2 regions of the Nonomuraea sp. NPDC047897 genome follow, and region 2 is predicted to be linked to the other one. Evidence: predicted binding sites of a transcription regulator. Region 2 holds the regulator's gene; the other holds the start of a gene.
The links. The regulator HspR, encoded in region 2, represses chaperone genes until heat shock. The targets are predictions, from matches to a motif close to ANTTGAGTCNNNNNGACTCAANT.

Region 1: a site for HspR is predicted at 3,386-3,408, ahead of lon (endopeptidase La). Genes of this name have one in related genera too.

What each region holds. Positions count from the first base shown of each region.
Region 1 is NZ_JBIDCC010000008.1:215,911-227,590, reverse strand. It holds gene ACGF0J_RS19880 (Fic family protein) at 1-878, opposite strand, end outside; gene lon (endopeptidase La) at 1,000-3,372, opposite strand; gene ACGF0J_RS19870 (sensor histidine kinase) at 3,539-4,822, shown strand; gene ACGF0J_RS19865 (response regulator) at 4,884-5,540, shown strand; gene ACGF0J_RS19860 (heme oxygenase (biliverdin-producing)) at 6,140-6,781, shown strand; gene ACGF0J_RS19855 (TetR/AcrR family transcriptional regulator) at 6,827-7,426, shown strand; gene ACGF0J_RS19850 (BTAD domain-containing putative transcriptional regulator) at 7,449-10,304, opposite strand; gene ACGF0J_RS19845 (hypothetical protein) at 10,593-10,829, shown strand; gene ACGF0J_RS19840 (hypothetical protein) at 10,997-11,572, opposite strand; gene ACGF0J_RS19835 (MFS transporter) at 11,642-11,680, shown strand, end outside.
Region 2 is NZ_JBIDCC010000004.1:479,091-490,770, forward strand. It holds gene ACGF0J_RS12315 (hypothetical protein) at 1-526, shown strand, start outside; gene ACGF0J_RS12320 (hypothetical protein) at 781-1,497, opposite strand; gene clpB (ATP-dependent chaperone ClpB) at 1,679-4,249, opposite strand; gene ACGF0J_RS12330 (heat shock protein transcriptional repressor HspR) at 4,255-4,605, opposite strand; gene dnaJ (molecular chaperone DnaJ) at 4,609-5,790, opposite strand; gene grpE (nucleotide exchange factor GrpE) at 5,813-6,445, opposite strand; gene dnaK (molecular chaperone DnaK) at 6,445-8,313, opposite strand; gene ACGF0J_RS12350 (hypothetical protein) at 8,469-8,963, opposite strand; gene ACGF0J_RS12355 (proline dehydrogenase family protein) at 9,055-9,945, shown strand; gene proC (pyrroline-5-carboxylate reductase) at 9,967-10,761, shown strand; gene ACGF0J_RS12365 (ABC transporter permease subunit) at 10,863-11,603, opposite strand; gene ACGF0J_RS12370 (ABC transporter ATP-binding protein) at 11,600-11,680, opposite strand, start outside.

The DNA.
Region 1 (11,680 bases), on a different contig from region 2:
AGCCCGTCGGCGTCGACCTGCTTCTCCAGCAGCACCCAGATCTCCCCGGCCTCGACGAGCCGTTGCCGCACCCGCTGGGCCTGGAGATGATGAGCCCGCAGACAGAACCGCACCCAGGACAGGGTGTCGCCGTGCGGGCTCCATCGGCGGCGGCCGACCTCCCCCAGGACGTCGTAGTAGTCGATCGTGACGCGCGGCTGACCGAGCCATTCCTCGGTCGAGCAGAACTCCGGTGTGGTGATCTGGTCGCGCCCCAGAACGAGGGTCTGCAGCGCGCGGGACATCCGGCCGTTGCCGTCGCGCCACGGATGGATCTTGACGAGGTTCAGATGGGCCATGGCGGCGCGCACGTAGCCCGGGGCATCCAGGTCACCCTCGTTCAGCCAGCGGACGAGCTCGTCCAGCAGGCCGGGGACCAGCTCGGCGTCCGGTCCTTCGTAGACGACCTCGCCCGTCGTGGAATCGCGCACGTAGATGCCGCCCGGACGGACCACTCCGGGCGTCTTGTCGCGATGGTGACCGATCATCATGAAGTTCAGCGCGTGGAGCAGCCCCACGTCGAAACGGAAGATCCGCGCCCGCGACAGTGCCTGGATGTACGTCAACGCCTGCTGGTAGCCCGCGATCTCGCGCGCCACCGCGCCCGAGGTCTCCAGCGGCTCCTCACCCGCCATGATCGACTCGATGTCCTCGACGCTGGCGCGGTAGCCCTCGATGGAGTTGGATCCCTGGATGGCACGGGCCTGGAGCTGCCTGCGGAGCTGGCCGTCCCAGCGGTGCGGCTCGGCGAGCCGGTACTTCAGGTCGCGGCGCATCTCCTCGATCTCCGCGAGGACCGCCTGGTCGGCGGGGTCGAGCGAGGGCGTGGCGTACAGCATGCCGCCAGCAAAGCATGAACGAATCATTCAGTCAAAGCACTGGATGATTTATCCATCTATAGCGCACGAAACGCCCCGCCGCTCCCCCTCGAAGGGTGTACGGCGGGGCGTCCGCCCGCGCTCAGGCGGCGGCCGTGGCGGGGACCTTCGCCGAGGTGAGAGCGATGTCCAGCACCTCGCGCACGTCGCTGACGGTGTGGATCGTCAGCTCGTCGCGCACCTCCTGCGGCACGTCGTCCAGGTCGGGCTCGTTGCGGGCCGGGATGAGCACCGTGGTGATGCCCGCCCGGTGCGCCGCAAGCAGCTTCTGCTTGACGCCGCCGATCGGCAGCACCCGCCCCGTCAGCGAGATCTCGCCGGTCATGGCCACGTCACCGCGGACCTGGCGGCCCGACAGGAGCGAGGCCAGCGCCGTCGTCAGCGTCACGCCGGCCGACGGACCGTCCTTCGGCACCGCGCCCGCCGGGAAGTGGACGTGCACCGAGCGGTCCTTCAGCGCGGTGACCGGCAGCTCCAGCTCCGCGCCGTGCGAGCGGAGGTAGGACAGGGCGATCCTGGCCGACTCCTTCATCACGTCGCCGAGCTGGCCGGTCAGCGTCAGGCCCGTCTCGCCGGTCTCGGGGTCGGCCAGCGACGCCTCCACGTACAGGACGTCACCTCCGGCGCCCGTGACGGCCAGGCCCGTCGCGACGCCCGGCACCGAGGTGCGCTGCCGCGACTCCGGCAGCGACGACTCGGGCACGAACCGCGGCCGGCCGAGGTAGCCGACCAGCCCGTCGGCGTCCACCCGGACGGGCAGCTCGTCGTTGGCGGCGACCTTGCGCAGGACGCGGGCGACCGAGCGCTCCAGCGAACGGACCCCGGCCTCGCGGGTGTACTCGGCGGCCAGCCTGCGCAGCGCCGCGTCCTCGACCGTGACCTCCTCGGCCGTCAGGCCCGCCAGCTCCAGTTGCCGGGGCAGCAGGTGGTCGCGGGCGATGGCGACCTTCTCGTCCTCGGTGTAGCCGTCGAGCGTGACGACCTCCATCCGGTCGAGCAGCGGCCCGGGGATGGCCTCCAGGACGTTGGCCGTGGCCAGGAACAGCACGTCGCTCAGGTCGAGCTCGACCTCCAGGTAGTGGTCGCGGAACGTGTGGTTCTGGGCCGGGTCGAGCACCTCCAGCAGCGCCGCGGTCGGGTCGCCGCGGTAGTCGGCGCCGACCTTGTCGACCTCGTCGAGCAGCACGACCGGGTTCATCGAGCCGGCCTCGCGGATCGCGCGGACGATGCGGCCGGGCAGCGCGCCGACGTAGGTGCGCCGGTGTCCGCGGATCTCCGCCTCGTCGCGGACGCCGCCGAGGGCGACACGGACGAACTTGCGGCCCATCGCGCGCGCCACCGACTCGCCGAGCGAGGTCTTGCCCACTCCGGGCGGGCCGGCCAGGGCGAGGACGGCGCCGCTGCGGCGCCCGCCCACCACGCCGAGCCCCTTGTCCTGGCGGCGCTTGCGTACGGCCAGGTGCTCGATGATGCGGTCCTTGACGTCGGCGAGGCCGGTGTGGTCGGCGTCGAGCACGGACCGCGCGCCACTGATGTCGTAGGTGTCCTCGGTGCGCTCGTTCCACGGGAGGTCGAGCACGGTGTCGAGCCAGGTGCGGATCCAGCCGGTCTCGGGCGACTGGTCGGAGGTCCGCTCCAGCTTGTCGACCTCCTTGAGAGCGGCCTCGCGGACCTTCTCCGGCAGGTCCGCGGCCTCCACCCGGGCGCGGTAGTCCTCCTCCTCGCTCTCCGCGGAGTCGCCGTTGAGCTCCTTCAGCTCCTTGCGCACCGCGGCGAGCTGCTGGCGCAGCAGGAACTCGCGCTGCTGCTTCTCCATGCCCTCCTGGACGTCCTTGCGGATCGTCTCGGCCACGTCGAGCTCCGCGAGGTGCTCGCGGGACCACTCGACGAGGCGGGCCAGCCGGTCGGCCGGGTCGGCGGCCTCCAGCAGCTCGACCTTCTGGGCCGTGGTCAACCAGGGGGTGTAGCCGGAGCTGTCGGCGAGCACGGAGGGGTCGTCGATCTGGTTGACCTGGTCGACCACCTGCCAGGCGCCCCGCTTCTGCAGGATCGTGGTGGCCAGCGCCTTGTACTCCTTGGCCAGCTCGTGGGCGCGCTCGCTCACCGGGGCCGGGTCGACGGTGATGGCCTCCACCCACAGCGCGGCACCGGGGCCGGTGGTGCCGGTGCCCACGCGCACCCGGTCGACGCCGCGCACCACGGCCGCGGGCTCGCCGCCCGGCAGCCTGCCCACCTGCTCGACCACGGCCTGCACGCCCACGGCGCCGTAGCGGCCGTCGATCCGGGGAACGAGGAGCACCCGCGGCTTGTTACGCCCGGATGCGCGGCCGGCCGACTCGGCCGCGTCGATGGCCGCCCGCACCTCGGAGTCGGACAGGTCCAGCGGCACCACCATGCCCGGCAGCACGACCTCGTCATCGAGCGGCAGGACCGGCAGGATCAAGCTCTCACTCATGCGAACTCCAAAGGGTTGAGTTGTATGGACTCAATTCATCAGAGCCTCCGAATGTTCCCTTGTCTGCCGGTGTTCGCTCAGAGCGAGCGTAATCATGTAAGTCATACCTGGGGATGAGGACCTGGGGCTGATGTGCGGAGCCCGGCCCGGCCCGTAAGCTGGCCCGGTGATCTCGGCAGCGGTGCGTCCCTTCGCGCTGGCGCTGTTCCGGGGGCAAGCGGATCCGCCGCCGGTGCGCACGGGGCGGTTGACGGCCCCGAGGGCGCCGCGCTGGCTGGCCGTGCTGCTGCCGTTCCAGCGGGTGCATCTGGCGCTGGTGGCCGATCTCGTGCTCGCCTACGTCCTGTTCGTGGGCACGCTGAGCGAGTCCGGATCGTGGAACGAGGAGAGCCCGCTGCCCGTCAACGACGGCCTGCTGCCTCTGCCCGCCCTGACGGTCGCCCTGCCGCTGATGCTGCGTGACCGTCTGCCGCTCGCCGCCTGGCGGACGGTGCTGGCGCTGATCCCGGCCTACCTGTTCGTGGTGGGCGCGCTGCGTCCCGCCGAAGACATGAGCATGCCCTACACGATGCCGTTCATCGTGACGTACACCCTGGTGCTCTACTCGGTGGCGGTGCGCTGCGCGAGGCCCATCACGTTCGCCGTCTGGGTCGTCAGCGTGCTGGCCATGTGGATCATCGACTCCGCCAGCATGCCCATAGGCACGGTCGTCGTCACGGTGACGATCCTGTTCGGCTACAACGTGCGCATCCGGCGCAGCGCCACGGCCCGGCTGGTCGAGGAGGAGCGACGCACCCAGCTCGCCCTCGGCGCCCAGCTCGTGCTGGAGGAGCGCGCCCGCATCGCGCGCGAGCTGCACGACGTCGTCGCCCACCACATGTCCGTCATCGCGATCCAGGCCGAGGCCGTGCCGATGAAGGCCGCGGGCGACGCCGCCCAGTTGGAGGCCGGGCTGGCGGAGATCCGCACGCTGTCGCTGGAGGCCCTCACCGAGCTGCGCCAGGTGCTCGGCGTGCTGCGCGACGAGGAGGGGCGCAGCGACACGGCCCCGCAACCCGGCCTCGACCGGGTCGACGAGCTGGTGGCCAACGCCCGCACCACCGGCCTCACCGTACGGGTCGAGCGCTCCGGCTCGCTCGACGGGCTCCCGCCGGCCGTGGGCCTGTCGGCGTACCGGATCGTGCAGGAGTCGCTCAGCAACGCGATGCGCCACGCGCCGGGGGCGGCGGTCACCCTCGCCCTCACCCGTGACGGCGACCGCTTACGACTGCGGATCGCCAACGGCCCCGGCACCGCCCCCGCCGGCGCGCCCGGAGCGGGTCAGGGGCTGGTGGGCATGCGGGAGCGGGCGTCCCTGCTGGGCGGCACCTTCCAGGCAGGGCCGGTTGCCGGAGGCGGCTACGAGGTGGCGGCCACCCTGCCCGTCGCCGCTGCCGAGGTGCCGTCGTGAGCGGGGGCGACGCCAGCCGAGAGGAAACCCGCCACGGACGCGGGGGCGAAGGGGGCAGGGGATGATCCGGGTGCTGATCGCCGACGACCAGGGCATGGTCCGGACCGGGTTCGGGGTGTTCCTGGGTGCTCAGCCGGACATCGAGGTCGTGGGCGAGGCGGCCGACGGGGAGCAGGCGGTGCGACGGGCGGCCGAGCTCCGGCCCGACATGGTGCTCATGGACGTGCGCATGCCGGTGATGAACGGCCTGGAGGCGACCAGACGGCTGCTGGCCGGCGGCGACGGGCCCAAGGTGCTCATCCTGACCACGTTCGACCTCGACGACTACGTCTACGAGGCGTTACGGGCTGGGGCCAGCGGGTTCCTACTCAAGGACGCCTCGGCCACGCAGCTCGCCGAGGCCGTGCGGGTGGTCGCCGCCGGTGACGCGCTCATCGCCCCGGCCGTGACCAAGCGGCTCATCCACGAGTTCGCGCGGCTGGGCGGGCCGCGCGCGCCGACGACCAGGCGGCTGGCCGAGCTGACCGAACGCGAGACCGAGGTGCTGACCCTCGTCGCCCAGGCACTGTCCAACCAGGAGATCGCGGAGCGACTGGTGGTGGCCGAGCAGACGGTCAAGACGCACGTGGGGCGGGTGCTGATGAAGCTGGGCCTGCGGGACAGAGCCCAGGCGATCGTCTACGCCTACGAGACCGGCCTGGTGCGCCCAGGCGAGTGACCTGACCCCACACCGGCCTCACGCACCCCGGGCGGGACGGGGGTCATGGGCTGTCCGCCGTGGCGGAGGCCGCTCCGGTGCGGGACTGTCCTTCCCGAGCCGCCCCGTCACCTACCGCTGCGTCGTCGTCCGCCGGTGGCGGTGTTCGGGGCGGGCAGCGGCGACCGAGCAGATACGCCGGGTAGCCGTTGGCGACCGCTGGGCCACCTGCCTCGTCCGGGGCGCCGAACATGGGGAATCGGTGTTGAGTCAAAGGGATGCCTCGGTCCCGTCTGTGGTCCCGTTCGATATGCGTGCGGGTAGATTCGGATAACGCGCTCGACGTGCGAGGAATTCGATTCACGTGGGAGGGAGCGGGCAGGCGAGACCCGCAGGAGACGAACTGTACATAACCGCAAGAGCACCTCACCGGCGTACACGCGAATCCTTCTCACAGCCATTCTGACCCGGCAGCCACATTGATCACCGGATTTTTTCGGGACATACCTCCCGTCTCCCTGGGGACCGGTTTGACGACACGGTGTCGTCTCCTACTTGACGCGGCCACCCCAGGTTTGTGACACTTCGTCATGAAACATTCGTACGCGGTGGGGTGAAGTGTGACGTCGTTCTCCGAGATCCTGAAGAGCGCCACCTGGAGCGACCACGAGTCGGCCGAGGGTGAGAGCTACCTGACGGAGCTGATGGGCGGCCGGCTCACCCCGGCCGAGTACGGCGAGATGGTCGCCCAGCACTACTTCGCCTACGTGGCACTCGACGGGGTCTCCAGGACGCTGGCCGGCCACCCCGTGGCCGGCAGGTTCGTCTTCCCGGAGCTCTACCGGGAGCAGGCACTGGAGCGCGACCTGGCCGCGATCTACGGGCCGGGATGGCGGGACCGCGTCGCCCCCTCCAAGGCGACGCGCACCCTGGTGGCGAGGATCCACCAGGTCGCCGACTGGCCGGGTGGTTACATCGCCCACCACTACACCCGCTACATGGGCGACCTGTCGGGCGGGCAGTTCATCCGGATGGAGCTGCAGAAGATCTACGGCTACCGCAAGGGCGGCGGCGTCGACTTCTACGTGTTCGACGAGGTGGGCAGCCTGCCGAGGTTCAAGAACGAGTATCGGGCCCGGCTCGACGCCCTGGACCTGGACGAGCGGGAGCAGCAGCGGATCATCCGCGAGGTGAAGCTGGCCTACCAGCTCAACACCGAGGTGCTGACCGAACTGCTGCACGTGGTGAAGACCGCCGCCTGACCGGACCACGAGTGGCGGGCCGCCGTCCGTCCTACCATAAGGCCTATGCCCCGCATCTCCGCCGCCACCATCGGCGAGCACCGTGCCCAGACGCGTGACCGCATCCTGGGGGCCGTCTCGCGCCTGTCGCGGGAGCAGGGCATCGACGCCATCTCCATGACGGACGTGGCCGGCGAGGCAGGCATCACCCGCACCGCCCTCTACAACTACTACCCCGACAAGGCCGCGCTGCTGCTGGCCTTCACCGAGCAGGTCACCCGCTACTTCATCGACAGCTACGAGCAGGAGCTGCCCGAGGGGGCCTCCCCCGCCGACCGGCTGCGGGCGTTCGTCCGGCTACAGCTCGCCGGGCTGGTGGCGCACCCGCATCCCGGCCCGGCCGAGCTCAGCGCGACGCTCGGACCCGACGCCTACCAGCGGCTGGCCGAGCATGTCGCGCCGATGCAGCGCATCCTGGTGGAGATCCTGGAGACCGGCATCGCGTCCGGCGACTTCCAGGTGCCCGACGTGGCCGCCACAGCGCGCATGATCCTCGCCGTGATCGGCGCGGAGCGGGTGCCCCTCATCAGCGGCGCGGTCAGCGTCGAGGCCGCCGGCGAGCTGGTGTCGGGATTCGTGCTCAGGGCGCTCGGCGGCCACCCCTGATCGCGAGGAGTCTCCGCCGAAGTCATCCGCGGACCGCTGAGAGCTCCAGCTTCTTCTCCACCCGCTCGATCTCGGCCAGGCGATGCTGGGAGCCGTACAGGGCCAGCGCGTCCCGCCACGCGGCCCTCGCCTCCGCGTCGTTTCCGGCGGCGTCGTGGGCGTCCCCCAGGCCCACCAGCGTGTCGGCGCTCTGGAACGCGTTGCCGGTGCCCCTGCGCAGGTCCAGACACTGCCCGTAGTACTCCAGCGCGCGCTCGTGGTCGCCCCGGCGGAAGGCGAGCAGGCCTAGGCTGTCCAGCGTCGCGGCTTCGCCGCCGCGGTCGTGGTGGCGGCGGAAGAGCGTGAGGGCTCGCTCACATGCGGCGCGCGCTGCCTCGTGCTCGCCGAGCTGCAGTCGGATCCAGCCCACCGCGCTGAGGGCGTTGGCCTCCCAGATGGGGTCGCCCACCTCACGCTGGAGCCGCAGCGCGGCCTGCGCGTGGCCGAGCCCGCGCCGCGGCTGACCGTGGACGCTCCACATCCACCCCGTCGTGTGGTGCACCTGGGCCAGCCTGGACCGATCCCGCACCTGCTCGAACACCTCCGACGCCCGGTCGAGGTGGCCGACCGCCTCGTCGATCCGGGCGGCTGCCGCATAGGCGTAGCCCGTGTGCCAGTGAACGACGGCGGTGGTGTGCGGATCGTCCAGCCGGTCCGCGGCCGCCAGCGCGACCTTCCAGACGTCGAGCCGTTCCCGGGTGTAGGAGCGGCGTAGCAAGAAGGTGTTCATGCCCCAGGCGAGCTGCCAGCCCGCCACGTCCATGCCCAGGCCGGGGGTGAGGAGTTGCGCGGCCAGCAGGCACGGCAGCTCCGTCTCGAACCAGGCCAGCGCGGCGGACGTGTCCTCGACGGCCGGGACGTCCCCCTGCCAGGCGGCGATGGCGATGGCGGGACGGTGCGGGAAGAGCACCCGGTCCGCGGTACAGGCGATGGCGGTGTAGGTGTCGACCACCCGGACCAGAGCCTGTGCCCGGGCTGCTGCGGGCAGGTCGGCCTCGGCCCGTTCGGCGGCGTAGAGCCGGACGAGGTCGTGCATGCGGTAGCGGCCCGGGGAGTGCTGCCGGATCAGGTTGGCGGTCTCGAGCGTGGCGATCAGGGCACGGGTCTCGGCGGGCGGCAGCCCGACGAGGGCGGCCGCCGCGGGCAGGCCGATGTCAGGGCCAGGGGCCGTGGCCAGCAGGAGGAAGAGCCGGGCGGCCCGCTCGTCCAACGCCGCGTACGAGGAGGCGAACACGGCACGCAGGCCGGCGCCCAGATCGCCCGTCTGCAGCGCGTCGAGCCTGGTCGCCGGGTCGAGCAGCTCCTGTGCGAGCACGGCCAGGGGAAAACCACGATGGGCTGTGGCGCGCGCGGCCAGCACGCCCAGCGCCAGGGGCAGCCCCCCACTGTGTTCCAGCAGCACCCCGACGGAGGCCGGATCGGCGGCCATCGTCTCGGCGCCGAAATGGTGGGAGAGCATCCGGTGGGCCTCCTCGTCGGAGAAGGCGTTCACCTCCAGCAGGTGGGCGGAGTGGGTGGCGTGCAGGCTCAGGAGCCGGTTGCGGCTGGTCACCAGTACGGTGCAGCCCGGCCTGCCGGGGATGAGCGGCGTCACCTGGGCGCCGTCTCCGGCGTTGTCCAGGACGACGAGCAGCCGGCGGCCCGCCAGGACAGAGCGGTACAGCGCGGCCTGCGCCTCCTGCTCCACGGGGATGACCGCAGGCGGCACTCCCAGTGCTCCCAGGAAGTGGCGCAGCACGGTGCTCGGCGACACCGGCTCGTCGGCGTCGTCGAAACCGCGGAGGTTCGCATACAACTGGCCGTCCGGGTAACGGTCGCGCCGGGTGTGCGCCCAGTGGAGCGCGAGCCAGGTCTTGCCGATGCCGCCGGGGCCGCTGATCACGGCGACGCCGACGTTGTCCGTGCCGCAGGCCAGCCGCCGATCGAGTTCCCGCAGCTCGGAGCTCCTGTTCGTGAACGACGCGGGCGGAGCGGGAAGCTGGCTGGGCACGGGCAGGAACCCTGCGGACACCGACACGAGCGGCTCGTCCCGCCGCGGCGCCGATGCGCTGCGCGGGTCCGGCTGCTGCTGCGCGAAGGTGTCGGACCGGAGGATCCGCTGGTGCACCTGCCGGAGCTCGTCCGTGGGCTCCAGGCCGAGCTCGTCGACCATCCGGTTCCGGAACTGCCGGTACACCTCCAGCGCCTCGCCGCGCCGCCCGCTCCGGTTCAGCGCCTGCATGAGCTGCCCGTGCAGGCGCTCCCTGAGCGGCGCCTCACCGGCCAGCGCGCGTGCCTCCGTGACGACGTCGGAAATCCTGTCCAGTGTCAGCAGCACGGCCTGCCGCTCCTCCAGCGCGTCGAACCTCTGCTCCTCCAGCCACTGGGCCTGTGCCTCGGCGAACGAGCCGCTGATCCCGCAGAGGGGAGCCCCCTGCCACCAGCTCAGCGCCTCGTCGTACCGCCCGAGTGCCTCCTCCGGCCGGCCCGCGGCCACGGCTTCGCGGGCCAGAGCCACGTGGGAGTGGAAGCAGGTGAGGTCGAGCCGGCCGGCGGCAAGTCGCAGAACGTAGCCCGGCCGCTGCGTGTCGATGACGTCCGCACCCACCGCGACGCAGGTACGGCGCACCTCGGAGACCAGCATCCTGACCCGGGAGGCCGAGCCGCCGGTCGGCGGCCGATCCCAGATCGCCTCCGCCAGCCGCTGCGTCGAGACCACCCGGTCGGCGTGCAGGAGCAGCGCCGCGAGAAGGGCGCCCCGCTTGCCGGAGAAGGTGACCCGGCCGGCCCTCGTCTCCAGCCGAACAGGTCCGAGGAGGCGGAACAGCATGGCCGGCGCGGCACCGTTCTCAGCGTCCATCAGGGCCCCCGCCCCCTCTCGCCTGCTGACACCACACGAGTGTAACCGCGAGACGATCATCATGCCGGCCCCCGGCCGCCGGCGCGGTAGCGGTCAGGCGCTCCGGGTCAGCGGGTTCCGGGGTTGACCTCCCGAACCGGGAGGCTGTGCGGAAACCAGGCGGAAATCAGGCGCCTGCTCCATAGACTCGGACCGCAAATCCGTTAACGGCACTGCCGGAATGAGCGTGCGTTTTCTGGCACAACGCTCCATTCCGGATGAGCCCCCCAGCCTGGAAAGGATCGGCGTATGAAGAATGCAATGAAGCGCATCTCCGTGGGGATGTCGACCACCATCGCCGCCGCCGCCATGGTCGTCGCCCTCGCTCCGGCGCCGGCCTCCGCGCAGGTCATCGTCAGGTGGTTCCCGTACACCACCGCGGGTGCGAAGGCGTGCAACAGCGCCGCCAACGCGGCCGGACCCGAGTACTACTGCACCACGATCAAGGTCGGCTCCACGAAGATGTACGCCCTCGCCAGGCCGTAGCCGGCTACCCGCCGGCCACCGCCTCCCTGCGCGATTCGCCGGCAACGGCGAAGAGGAGGCGGTGGCTGTGTCGGTGGCTGTGTCGTTCGTGCCGGCACTCGTGGCGGCGGCTGCCCCGTGACCGAGTGATGCGCCGGCAGCGGCTCACGCCGAGTCCGGCGGCGGGGTCAGGGGCGCAGGCGTTCGAGTTCGTCGGCGCGGCGGTGGTCCTTCGGCCGGCCGATGGCCCGCCGCATGCGGATGAGGTCGTCGAGGGCGACGTAGCGGATCGTGAGACCCGAAGGGTCGTCCGCGTGCACGGCTCGGGCCAGGCACGCGGCGACGTCGAGGCCGCCCCACGCCAGGGCGGGCGTGCACAGGTCTCCGCCGGCCCCGGTCACCCGGTAGGCCACCTGAGGGTGGTCGAGGTCGGGCGGCTCGGCGCAGCCGGCGATGACGAGGGCGTCGCGCAGGGCGCGCGCCTCCGCGGGCGTCCCGTCCCACAGCAGGTCGAGGTCGCCGGTCAGCTCGGCGGAGCCGTGAATGATGCCGGCGACCTGGCCGATGACGACGGCCTGCGAACCTGCCTGGTGCAGGGCGTGGAGGAACGGGAACGGATCGAAGCCGAGTGCCCCGTCCGTGGCGAAGGTGCCCACGAGGTCGTCGGCGTCCTCCGGGGGCCGTCCCGTGGCGGTACGGTCGCGTGTGGCGGCCGCGGTTCGGGCGACGGCCTGACGGAGTCGGGTGACAGCGGTCCGGGTCATGCCCCCATCCAACAGGCAGGCAGCGGGGGCAAGATCCGGCGCCGGTGGCGCCGGTGACAGGATTGGCCCATGGACAACGGGCACGTGATGTTCACCTCCGCCCGCGGG
Region 2 (11,680 bases):
GCATGTGACCCGTGAGCACCTTGATCGCCTGCTTGAGCAGGCCCTGCTGGCCGACGACCACGGCTCCTTGGCCCAGCGGCTGTACGACGTCGCGCTGGGCTATTCCTCGGGCGACGTCTCCAGGGCGTCGATCCTGGTCCTGGCGGCCGAGGAGTGGCGAGCGGCGGGGCAGCCCGCGCGGGCGCTGGAGTGCTTCCAGCGCGCGGTGGAGGACGGTGGCGAGTCGATCGTCGACCCGCGTGCCGGAATCGCCGACACGCTGTTCGAGCTGGACCGGTCCGACGAGGCCAGGGAGGTCATCGAGACACTCAGAGCGGAGGGCGGCGTCACCACGGCGACCGCCCACACGATCGCCGAGACCCTCGTCGCCTACGGCGACCTGCACGCCGGACTCGAATGGGTGACGCAGGCCGTGCTGGCCAGCGACGAGGACGACCCCGAGCACGAGGCGCTGCTGCGCACCCGCTACCGCATCAGGGTCGATCTCGGGCTGCCGGAGGACGAGCTCGACGCGCTGGTGTCCTGAGCGCCGGCGCGACAGGGCCGCGACCGTGAGGGGCGCGGCCCGCTGCGGGCTGTCCCGGGCCGCCGATCGTGTGGTTCCGGTGCCCGGGACGGTCTGCCGCGTGGTTTCGGGTTGTCCCGATGGCCTGCCGAGGAGGGGACACTCTGCTTACCCAAGGCCTGCTTACCCGAGGCCTGCTTACCCGAGGCGTCTTGCCCGAGGCGTCTTGCCCGAGGCGTCTTGCCCGAGGCTCTTGCCCGGGAGGGCGGTCGCGGTCAGTCGAGGCCCAGGCCGGGCAGCACGCCGCCGGCCGGGTTCAGGGCCGGCGGCTGTGGCAGTCCCGGCACGCTCGGCAGGTCCGGGAGAGTCTCGCCCTTCTGGTGGGTCCTCGGGGCGGTCCGCTGACGGTCCGGGTCGACCGGACGGCGCGCGGACGCGGCCTCGCTCGTCGACGGCGCGCCGGCGGACGACATGCCGCTGGGCGCGACGGGCAGCACGGGCAGACCGGGCAGGTCGGGCGCCGGATTCACCGCGGGTACGCCGGGCAGGCCCCCGGGCGTGGGGACGGCCGGCCGCTCCGGCACGTGCGAGTCGACGGCCGGCCCTCCCTCGCCGCGCCCCTTGCCCTTCCCCTTGCCTTTCCCCACGCCCTTGCCGCCCTGCTCGCCCTTGCCGCCTTGCTCGCCTCTGCCACCTTCACGGCCCTCGCCGCCGTCCTCGTGGTCCCGGGCGGCGCTCCCCGCGATGGCGCCGTCCGTCGGAGCCGATCCGTCCAGGGCTCGGTCGTTCAGGCCCGTCAGGCCGAGGCGCTGGGCGGTCCGCGTGACGAGCCTGCCCAGCTCCTCGTCGTCGTCGAGCCGTCCCTCGCCGACGGCGCGGGTGAGCTCGTCGCAGGCCGACGCGGCGACGGAGTCGACGGACGCCGGCCGGCACGAGTCGGCGGTCACCGGGCCCACTCCCGGCCAGCTCACCCCCGCGGTCAGAGCGGCCACCGCAATGATGTTCCGAGATGACACTTCACGTCCCCCTGATCGTGCTTCGGCGATCCGATGAAGCGCCAAGCTAGTCAGGAGGGCGACGGGCGGACGGCTGCTTGCCCGAAGGCTGGGGCAGTCCTTACCGACAATCGGAAGCCCGGTGGCCGAAAGGCCGCCGGGCTTCCATCGCCGGGCGTCAGGCGCGCTGGATGGTCAGCTCGTCGTCACCGAGATCGACCTTGACCTGGTCACCGTCGACGACCTCGCCGGACAGCACCGCCTTGGCCAGCTTGTCGCCGATCGCCGACTGCACCAGCCGGCGCAGCGGGCGGGCGCCGTACAGCGGGTCGTAACCCGTCAGCGCCAGCCACTCGCGGGCCGCCGGGGTGACCTCCAGGGTCAGCCTGCGGTCGGCCAGCCGCCGGGCGAGCCGATCGACCTGCAGGTCGACGATCCGCGTCAGCTCCTCCGAGCCGAGCGCGTCGAACAGGATCACGTCGTCGAGCCGGTTGAGGAACTCGGGCTTGAACGAGCCCCGGACCGCGCTCATGACGGCCTCGCGCTTGGCGTCGTTCTCCAGCGTCGGATCGACCAGGAACTGCGAGCCGATGTTGGAGGTGAGGATCAGGATCGTGTTGCGGAAGTCGACCGTGCGGCCCTGGCCGTCGGTCAGCCGCCCGTCGTCGAGCACCTGCAGCAGGATGTCGAAGACCTCGGGATGCGCCTTCTCCACCTCGTCCAGCAGCACCACCGTGTAGGGCCGGCGCCGCACGGCCTCGGTGAGCTGGCCGCCCTCCTCGTAGCCGACGTAGCCGGGAGGCGCGCCGACCAGCCGGGCGACGCTGTGCTTCTCGGAGTACTCGCTCATGTCGATGCGGGTCATCGCCCGCTCGTCGTCGAACAGGAACTCCGCCAGCGCCTTGGCCAGCTCGGTCTTGCCGACACCGGTGGGCCCGAGGAACATGAACGAGCCCGTCGGCCGGTCGGGGTCGGCGATGCCGGCCCGGCTGCGCCGTACGGCGTCGGACACGGCCTGTACGGCCTGCCGCTGCCCGATGAGCCGCCGCCCCAGCTCGTCCTCCATGCGCAGCAGCTTGGCCGTCTCTGCCTCCATCAGGCGGCCGGCCGGGATGCCGGTCCAGGACGAGATGACCTCGGCGATGTCGTCGGGGCCGACCTCCTCCTTGACCATGGCGTCCTCGGGCTGGGCGGCCTCGGACGCCTCCAGCAGGGCCTGCTCCAGCCGGGGCACCTCGGCGTACATGAGCCGCGACGCCGCCTCGAAGTCGCCGTCGCGCTGGGCCCGCTCGGCCGCGCCGCGCGCCTCGTCGAGCTGCTTCTTCAGCTCGCCGACCTTGTTCAGCCCGGCCTTCTCGCGCTCCCAGCGGCCGACGAGGGCGTTGAGCTCCTCCTGGCGGTCGGCCAGCTCCTTGCGGAGCCGTTCGAGCCGCTGGACGGAGGCCTCGTCGGTCTCCTTGGACAGCGCCAGCTCCTCCATCTTCATCCGGTCGACGTTGCGCTGGAGCTGGTCGATCTCCACGGGACGGGAGTCGATCTCCATACGCAGCCGGGAGGCGGCCTCGTCGACCAGGTCAATGGCCTTGTCCGGGAGGAACCTGCTGGTGATGTAGCGGTCGGACAGCGCGGCGGCGGCGACGAGCGCGCTGTCGGCGATCTGCACCTGGTGGTGGGCCTCGTAGCGGCCCTTGAGCCCGCGCAGGATCGCGATCGTGTCCTCGACGGTCGGCTCGCCCACGTACACCTGCTGGAAGCGCCGCTCCAGCGCCGGGTCCTTCTCGATGCGCTCGCGGTACTCGTCGAGCGTCGTGGCGCCGATCATGCGCAGCTCGCCGCGGGCCAGCATGGGCTTGAGCATGTTGCCCGCGTCCATCGCGCCCTCGGCGGCCCCGGCGCCGACGACCGTGTGCAGCTCGTCGATGAAGGTGACGATCTGCCCGTTGCTCTCCTTGATCTCGGACAGGACGGCCTTCAGCCGCTCCTCGAACTCGCCGCGGTATTTCGCGCCGGCCACCATCGCGCCCAGGTCGAGTGAGATGAGCCGCTTGCCCCGCAGCGACTCGGGCACGTCACCGGCCACGATCCGCTGGGCCAGGCCCTCGACCACGGCGGTCTTGCCGACGCCGGGCTCGCCGATCAGCACCGGGTTGTTCTTGGTGCGCCTGGACAGGACCTGCACGACCCGGCGGATCTCGGAGTCGCGGCCGATGACCGGGTCGAGCCGGCCGCCGCGGGCCCGCTCGGTGAGGTCGACGCCGTACTTCTCCAGCGCCTGGTAGGTGTCCTCGGGCGTCTCGCTGGTGACGCGGGCGTGGCCGCGCACCTTCTCGAACGCGTCCAGCAGTGCCTGCGGCGTCGCCCCCTGCGCCTTGAGCAGCTCGGCCACCTGGCCGCCGTCGGTGGCCAGGCCCACGAGCAGATGCTCGGTGGAGACGTACTCGTCCTCCAGGCGCTTGGCGCGCTGGGCGGCGGTGTTGATGACGGTCAGGAGCTGTCGCGAGCTCGACGGCGCGCTGACGGTCGAGCCCTGCGCCTTGGGCAGGGCGGCGAGCAGCTCCTCCGCCCTGGCGCGCAGCGCCTTCCAGTCGCCGCCCACGGCCTCCAGCAGCGGGACGGCGGTGCCGCCCGTCTGGCTGAGCAGCGTCGTCAGCAGGTGCGCCGGCGCGATCTCCGGGTGGCCTTCGGCGGCGGCGCGCCGCATGGCCCCGGAGAGCGCTTCCTGGCTCTTCTGAGTGAGCTTGTAGTCCATCTGTTCTAGGCCCCCGGTGGCAGCTCGTAGCGGATCAGCGCCTTGACCATCTGCATCTCGGCGCGCAGCCGGTGAACCTCCTCACGCAGCCGCAGAGCTTCGTTCTCCAGCTCCAGGATCCGCTTGATGCCGGCGAGGTTGATGCCTTCCTCCTGGGACAGGCGCTGCACCTCGCGCAGCTGGACGATGTCACGTGTCGAATAGAGACGGCCGCGCCCGGCCGTGCGACCCGGGCACACCAGCCCCAGCCGGTCGTACTGCCGCAGCGTCTGCGGATGCAGGCCCGAAAGCTGGGCGGCCACCGAGATCACATAGACGGGAGTGTCGTCGGACAGGTCGAAATAGTTGGCGTCCATCGGCTACTCGCTTCTGGCTCTCTGAATGAGATCAGCCCGCGGGTCGTCGCCCGCGGCAGCGGTGGCGAACTCCGTCAGGAGGTCGCGTGACTTGTCGTCGAGCGTCTTGGGCACCAGCACCTCGATGGTGGCGAGCAGGTCGCCCTTGGTGCCGTCCTTGCGGGTGGCGCCGCGGCCGCGCACCCGGAAGGTGCGGCCGTTGGGCGTGCCCGCGGGGATGCGCAGGGTGACCGGCATGCCCTTCAGGGTCGGCACCTTGATCTCGGCGCCGAGCGCGGCCTCCGAGAACGTCACCGGCACGGTGATCGTCAGGTGGTCGCCGCTCCGACCGAACACCGCGTGCGGTTTGACGTGGGTCTGGATGTAGAGGTCACCCGCGGGCCCGCCGTTCTCGCCCGGCGCGCCCTTGCCCTTGAGCTTGACCCGCTGGCCGTCGGCCACCCCCGCGGGGATGCGCGCCTGGATGGTGCGCGTGCTCTTGGCCCGGCCGCTGCCCTCGCACACCTGGCAGGGGTCGTCCACGAGCAGACCGCGGCCCTTGCAGTCGCGGCAGGGCTCGGAGAAGGCGAAGTTGCCGAGGTTGCGGCTGGCCGCTCCGGTGCCCTCGCAGGTCGGACAGACCCGTGGGGTCGTGCCCGCCTTGGCTCCCGTGCCGCTGCACGCCGTACAGGCGGCCGAGCTGGTCAGCCGGAGCGACACCGTGGTGCCCTCGGCCGCCTCGGTGAACGTGAGCGTGACCTCCGACTCGACGTCCTGGCCGCGGCGTGGCCTGGTGGTCCTGGTCGTGGTGCGGGTCGTGCCGCCCCCACGGTTGAACAGCCCGCCGAACAGGTCGCCGAGACGGTCGCCGGCCCCGGCGCCGCCCGGCTGGCCGGCCGTGCCGCCGAACAGGTCGCCGAAGTCGAACGGGAACCCGCCACCGCCGGGACGCTGGCCGCCCATCCCCGACCCGAACAGCGTGCGCGCCTCGTCGTACTCCTTGCGGCGCTTGCCGTCGGACAGGACGTCGTAGGCTTCGGAGACCTCCTTGAACTTGGTCTCCTTGGCCGTGTCGCCCTGGTTGGTGTCGGGGTGGTACTGCCTGGCCAGCTTCCGGTAGGCCTTCTTGATCTCGTCGGCGGTGGCGGTCTTGGGCACACCAAGGACGGCGTAGTAATCCTTCTCCAGGTAGTCCTTGGTGCTCATCTATGGCCCTTCGTCCTCTTGGTCAGTTGTCGTCGTCTGCGGACGCCGGGGGGGCGTCGTCGGGCTCGGCCACGGCCACCCGAGCCGGGCGCAGCACCCGGTCACCCATGCGATAACCGAGCTGCAGCACCTCGACCGCGGTCGGCTCCGTCACGTCCGGCGAGTAGCTGTGCATCAGCGCCTCGTGGACGGTCGGGTCGAAGGGCTCGCCCTTCTGCCCGAACGGGCTGAGGCCCAGCTTGGTGACCGCCGCCTCCAGCGACTCCGCCACCTTCGCGAAGCCGCCGGTGAGCTCGCCGTGGTCGCGGGCCCTGCCGATGTCGTCGAGCACCGGCAGCAGCTCCGTCAGCGCGCCGGCGACGGCCTGCTCGCGCATCGCGACGCGGTCACGCTCGACCCGCCTGCGGTAGTTGGTGTATTCGGCCTGGAGACGCTGCAGGTCGGCGGTCCGCTCGGCGAGCTGGGCCTGCAGCTCGGCGTCCTCGCCGGTCGTGCCGGCCCCGGCCCCGGCGGCCGCGCCGTCGGCCGGCGCCTCGGCGGGCTGCTCGGGCTTGCCGTCCGAGCTGACCCGGGCCCGGCCCGTCTCGGGGTCGATCTTGCGGTTGTCGCGGATCACCGGCTCGCTGTGCTCGTGTCCGTTGTCACGCGGCGGCATCACTTGTCCTTCTTCGGCTCGTCGTCCACGATCTCGGCCTCGACGACGTCGTCGTCGGCCTTCGCCTGGGCGCCCTCACCGGGCGCGGCGTCCTGCGGGGCGCCCTCGCCGGGGGACTGCTGGCTCTGGGCGTAGATCGCCGAGCCCATCTTCTGGCTGACCGTGGCGAGCTTCTCGGCGGAGGTGCGGATCGCGTCGGTGTCCGTGCCCTCCAGTGCCTTCTTCAGCTCGGCCAGCGCGTCGTTGACCTCGGTCTTGATCTCGCCGGGGACCTTGTCGTCGTTCTCGCGGAGGAACTTCTCCGTCTGGTAGGCGAGCCCGTCGGCGTTGTTGCGGACCTCGGCCTCCTCGCGGCGCTTCTTGTCCTCCTCGGCGTAGGACTCGGCCTCGCGCATCATGCGCTCGATGTCGTCCTTCGGCAGCGCGGAGCCGCCGGTGATCGTCATCGTCTGCTCCTTGCCCGTGCCCAGGTCCTTGGCGGAGACGTTGACGATGCCGTTGGCGTCGATGTCGAAGGTGACCTCGATCTGCGGGATGCCGCGCGGCGCCGGGGCGATGCCGGTCAGCTCGAACGTGGCGAGCTTCTTGTTGTAGGAGGCGATCTCGCGCTCGCCCTGGAAGACCTGGATCTGCACCGACGGCTGGTTGTCCTCGGCCGTGGTGAAGACCTCCGAGCGCTTCGTCGGGATTGTCGTGTTGCGCTCGATGATCTTGGTGAAGATGCCGCCCTTGGTCTCGATGCCCAGCGACAGCGGGGTCACGTCGAGCAGCAGGACGTCCTTGACCTCGCCCTTGAGCACGCCGGCCTGCAGGGCGGCGCCGATGGCGACGACCTCGTCGGGGTTGACGCCCTTGTTGGGCTCCTTGCCGCCGGTCAGCTCCTTGACCAGCTCGGACACGGCGGGCATGCGGGTCGAGCCGCCGACGAGCACCACGTGGGCGATGTCGGCGACCTTGATGCCGGCGTCCTTGATGACCTGGTGGAACGGGCCCTTGGTCCGCTCGAGCAGGTCGGCGGTGAGCCGCTGGAACTCGGCGCGGGTCAGCTTCTCGTCGAGGTGCAGCGGGCCCTCGGCCGAGGCCGTGATGTAGGGCAGGTTGATCGTCGTCTCGGACTGGCTGGACAGCTCGATCTTGGCCTTCTCGGCCGCCTCGCGCAGGCGCTGGAGGGCCATCTTGTCCTTGGCCAGGTCGACGCCGTGGGCGTTCTTGAACCTGTTGACCAGCTCGTCCACGACGCGCTGGTCCCAGTCGTCGCCGCCGAGGTGGTTGTCGCCGGACGTGGCCTTGACCTCGACGAAGCCGTGACCGTCCTCCTGGCCGACGTCGAGCAGGGACACGTCGAAGGTGCCGCCGCCGAGGTCGAAGACCAGGATGGTCTGGTCCTCCTCCTTGTCGAGGCCGTAGGCCAGGGCGGCCGCGGTCGGCTCGTTGATGATGCGCAGCACGTTGAGGCCCGCGATGGTGCCGGCCTCCTTGGTGGCCTGGCGCTGGGCGTCGTTGAAGTAGGCCGGGACGGTGATCACGGCGTCGGTGATCTTCTCGCCCAGGTAGGCCTCGGCGTCCTGCTTGAGCTTCTGCAGGACGAAGGCGCTGATCTGCTGCGGAGAGAACTTCTTGCCGTCGATCTCCTTGGACCAGGTGGTGCCTATCTCCCGCTTGACCGAGCGGATCGTGCGGTCCACGTTGGTGACGGCCTGCCGCTTGGCGACCTCACCGACGAGGACCTCGCCGTTCTTCGCGAAGGCGACCACGGACGGCGTGGTCCGCGAGCCCTGCGCGTTGGCGATGACGGTGGGCTCACCGCCCTCGAGGATCGAGACGACGGAGTTGGTCGTCCCCAGGTCGATACCTACCGCACGTGCCATGAGTACGTCCTTGTAGTCAAAGTTGAGTCGGTCAGACTCAAGGTACGAATGACGGGTGTCTTTGTCAAACGTCTTGAGCCTACTCGACTCAACCCCAAGGACGGCCTGCGCATTCCCTCATGTTCGCCGTCGGCGTGCTCGAATCGCCGTGGGTGTCAGCTCTTGGCGCCGTCCACGATCCGGCGCTTGCCGAGCGGGGCCTTGAGCTTGACCGTGGTCGTCTTCTCGATGGCGATCATGATGCAGGAGACGTTCTTCGCCTTGGGCGAGGTGCCCTCGTACAGGGTGATCGTGACGCGCTTGCGCGTCTCCGTGACCTTGACCCGGTCGAGCACGGTGCACGGCGCGACGCCCGACATCCAGACGAGCTGCACCTTGCGGCCCTTGGCGACGGGCTTGGCCTTCGTCCAGCGCACCTTGCGGACGTCGATCGCGTCGCCCGTCGGCTTGACCGGCTCCGGTCCCTTGGCCGGCCCGCCGGTGGGCGGCGTTGAGGACGCGGTGCCGGTGGACGCGGTGCCGGTGGACACCGCGGTGGCGGAGACCGGCGTGCTGGAGGAGGGGACGGTGGACGAGGCGGCACGCCCGTCGGGCGTCTCCGTGCCGCAACTCGCCGCGAGCAGACATCCGGCCAGAAGAGTCGCTGTCATCGTTCGCATACCCCTACGACGGACCGCGCCGCCGAGCGGTTCACGACCGGATGCGGCGGGCCCGACCGGACGCGAGGACTAGGGTGGTTACGTGCTTCGTCAGGTCCTGCTAGCCGCCTCCAGGAGCGAGCGCGTCGAGCGCCTCGTGTCCACCTCTCCGCTGACCAGGGACGTGGTCAGGCGCTACGTCGCCCAGGACGTGGGCGCGGTCGTCTCCGAGCTGACCCGCGACGGGCTGCTCGTCACCGCCGACCACCTGGGCGAGGAGGTGACCGACCGGGCGCAGGCCGAGGGCGAGGTGCGCGCCTACCTCGCGCTGCTCGGCCGCCTGCCCGAGGGGTCCGACGTGTCGGTCAAGCTGACCGCCCTGGGCCTGCGGCTGTCGGAGCAGCTCGCGCTCGACAACGCCGCCACCATCTGCGAGCACGCGGCCCTGCGCGGCATCACGCTCACCCTCGACGCCGAGGAGCACGACACGATCGCCGGGCTGCACTCGGTGCACGCCACGCTGCGCAAGGAGCACCCCTCCGTCGGCGTCGTCGTCCAGGCCTACCTGCCCGAGGCGGAGGAGCGCTGCGCCCGGCTCGCGGCCGCCGAGGGGGCACGGGTGCGGCTGTGCAAGGGCGCCTACACGGCGCCCGGCGCCTACACCTCGCCGGCCGACATCGACCGGTCGTTCGTGCGCTGCCTCAGGGTGCTCATGGCCGGCTCCGGCCACCCCATGGTCGCCACGCACGACCCCCGGCTGGTCGAGATCGCCTCGGCGCTGGCGGTGCTGCACGGGCGCGACTTCTCGGCGTACGAGCATCAGATGCTCTACGGCATCAGGCCCGCCGAGCAGCGGCGGCTGGCCAGGCTGGGCGCGCAGGTGCGGGTCTACGTGCCCTACGGCGACGACTGGTACCCCTACCTCATGCGCCGGCTGGCCGAGCGCCCCCACAACCTCGCCTTCTTCCTCCGCTCGCTGCTGAGCAGGAGTTAGCGAGCCGATAGGCTGCTTGGCGTGATTGCGATTCTGGGCACGGGCAAGATGGGCGAGGCCCTGCTGTCCGGGCTGCTGCGGGCGGGCTTCAAGCCGGCCGACATCGTGGCCACCTCCCGCCGGCCGGAGCGCGCGCAGGCGCTGCGCGAGACCTACGGCGTGCGCACGATGTCCAACCCGGAGGCCGCCAAGGCCGCCGAGACGCTGATCCTCGCCGTCAAGCCGCAGGACATGGCGTCGCTGCTGGGCGAGATCGCCCCGCACGTGCCCGCCGGCCGCCTGGTGATCAGCGCGGCGGCCGGCATCACCACCGCGTTCGTCGAGCAGCGCCTCGGCGTCGAGGTGCCCGTGGTCAGGGTCATGTCCAACACGCCCATCCGTTTCGACGAGGCGATGAGCGTCATCTCGGCCGGCGCCCACGCCGGCGAGGAGCACCTGCGGCACACCGAAGACCTGCTCAAGCCCGTCGGCAAGGTGCTGCGCATCCCCGAGTCGCAGCAGGACGCCGCGACCGCGCTGTCCGGCAGCGGGCCCGCCTACTTCTTCTACCTGGTCGAGGCCATGGTCGACGCGGGCATCCTGCTCGGCATGCCGCGGGCGGCCGCGCTCGACATGGTGACCCAGTCGATCGTGGGCGCGGCCGTGATGCTGCGCGACTCGGGCGAGCACCCGGTGATCCTGCGCGAGGCCGTGACCTCGCCCGGCGGCACCACGATCGCGGCGATCGCCGAGCTCGAACGGCACAGCGTGCGCGCCGCCTTCCTGGCCGCGATCGAGGCCGCCCGCGACCGCGGCCGCCAGCTCGCCTCCGGCTGACCCTCCGGCCTACCTCGCGCTCCGGCCGACCCTCCGGCTGATCCCGGGTTCCGGCCGACCCCGGAAGTGGACCCGGGTCATCGCACCGGGGCAACGGCGCATCACGCGTCACGGCGACGCAGCAGGACCGCGGCGGGGATCAGCACGATCGCGATCCAGGCGAGGTAGACGCCGAAGCCGCTCCACGGGCCGAGCTGGTTGGCCTCGGAGGGGAAGGCCACCTCCATGCCGGCGTTCGAGGTGAAGTGGTCGCGCACGAGCTGCCCCCACCGGCCGGGCAGCCCGTTGGTGAGCGGGGGCAGCACGAGGATCAGGGCGACGGCCGAGACGATCGCGCCCGGCGTGTGCCGGATGAGGGCGCCCAGCGCCAGCCCGAACAGGCCGCACGCCGTCAGGTAGAGCCCGGTCCCGGCGACCGCCTGGACGGTGCCCGGGTCGCCGAGCGTCGCGCCGTCGAGGATGGCCTGCCCGATCAGGAAGCTGGCGAGCGCGGCGGCCATGCTCACGGTCAGCGCCACCGCCGTGAACACGATGATCTTTCCGGCCAGCAGCTTGAGGCGTCGCGGCACGGCCATGAGCGTCGTGCGGATGGCTCCCGTCCGGTACTCGCCGGAGATCACGAGCACGCCGAGCGCGGCCGTGCCCATCGAGGCGAGCATGATGCCGCTGAGGCTGATCCGCGTCGCGGAGACGGGATCGACCGGGCCGTCCTCGGAGGCGGCCACCGAGCCCGACAGCAGCGCGCCGAGGCCCACCATGAGCAGTGCGGTGATGGCCAGCGTCCACACGGTCGAGCGGACGGAGCGGATCTTGGTCCATTCGGACCTGAGGATGTCGATCACGACGAGAACTCCAGACTGTCCTTGGTGAGCTCCATGTAGGCCGCTTCGAGCGAGGGCTGGACGAAGGTCAGCTCCTC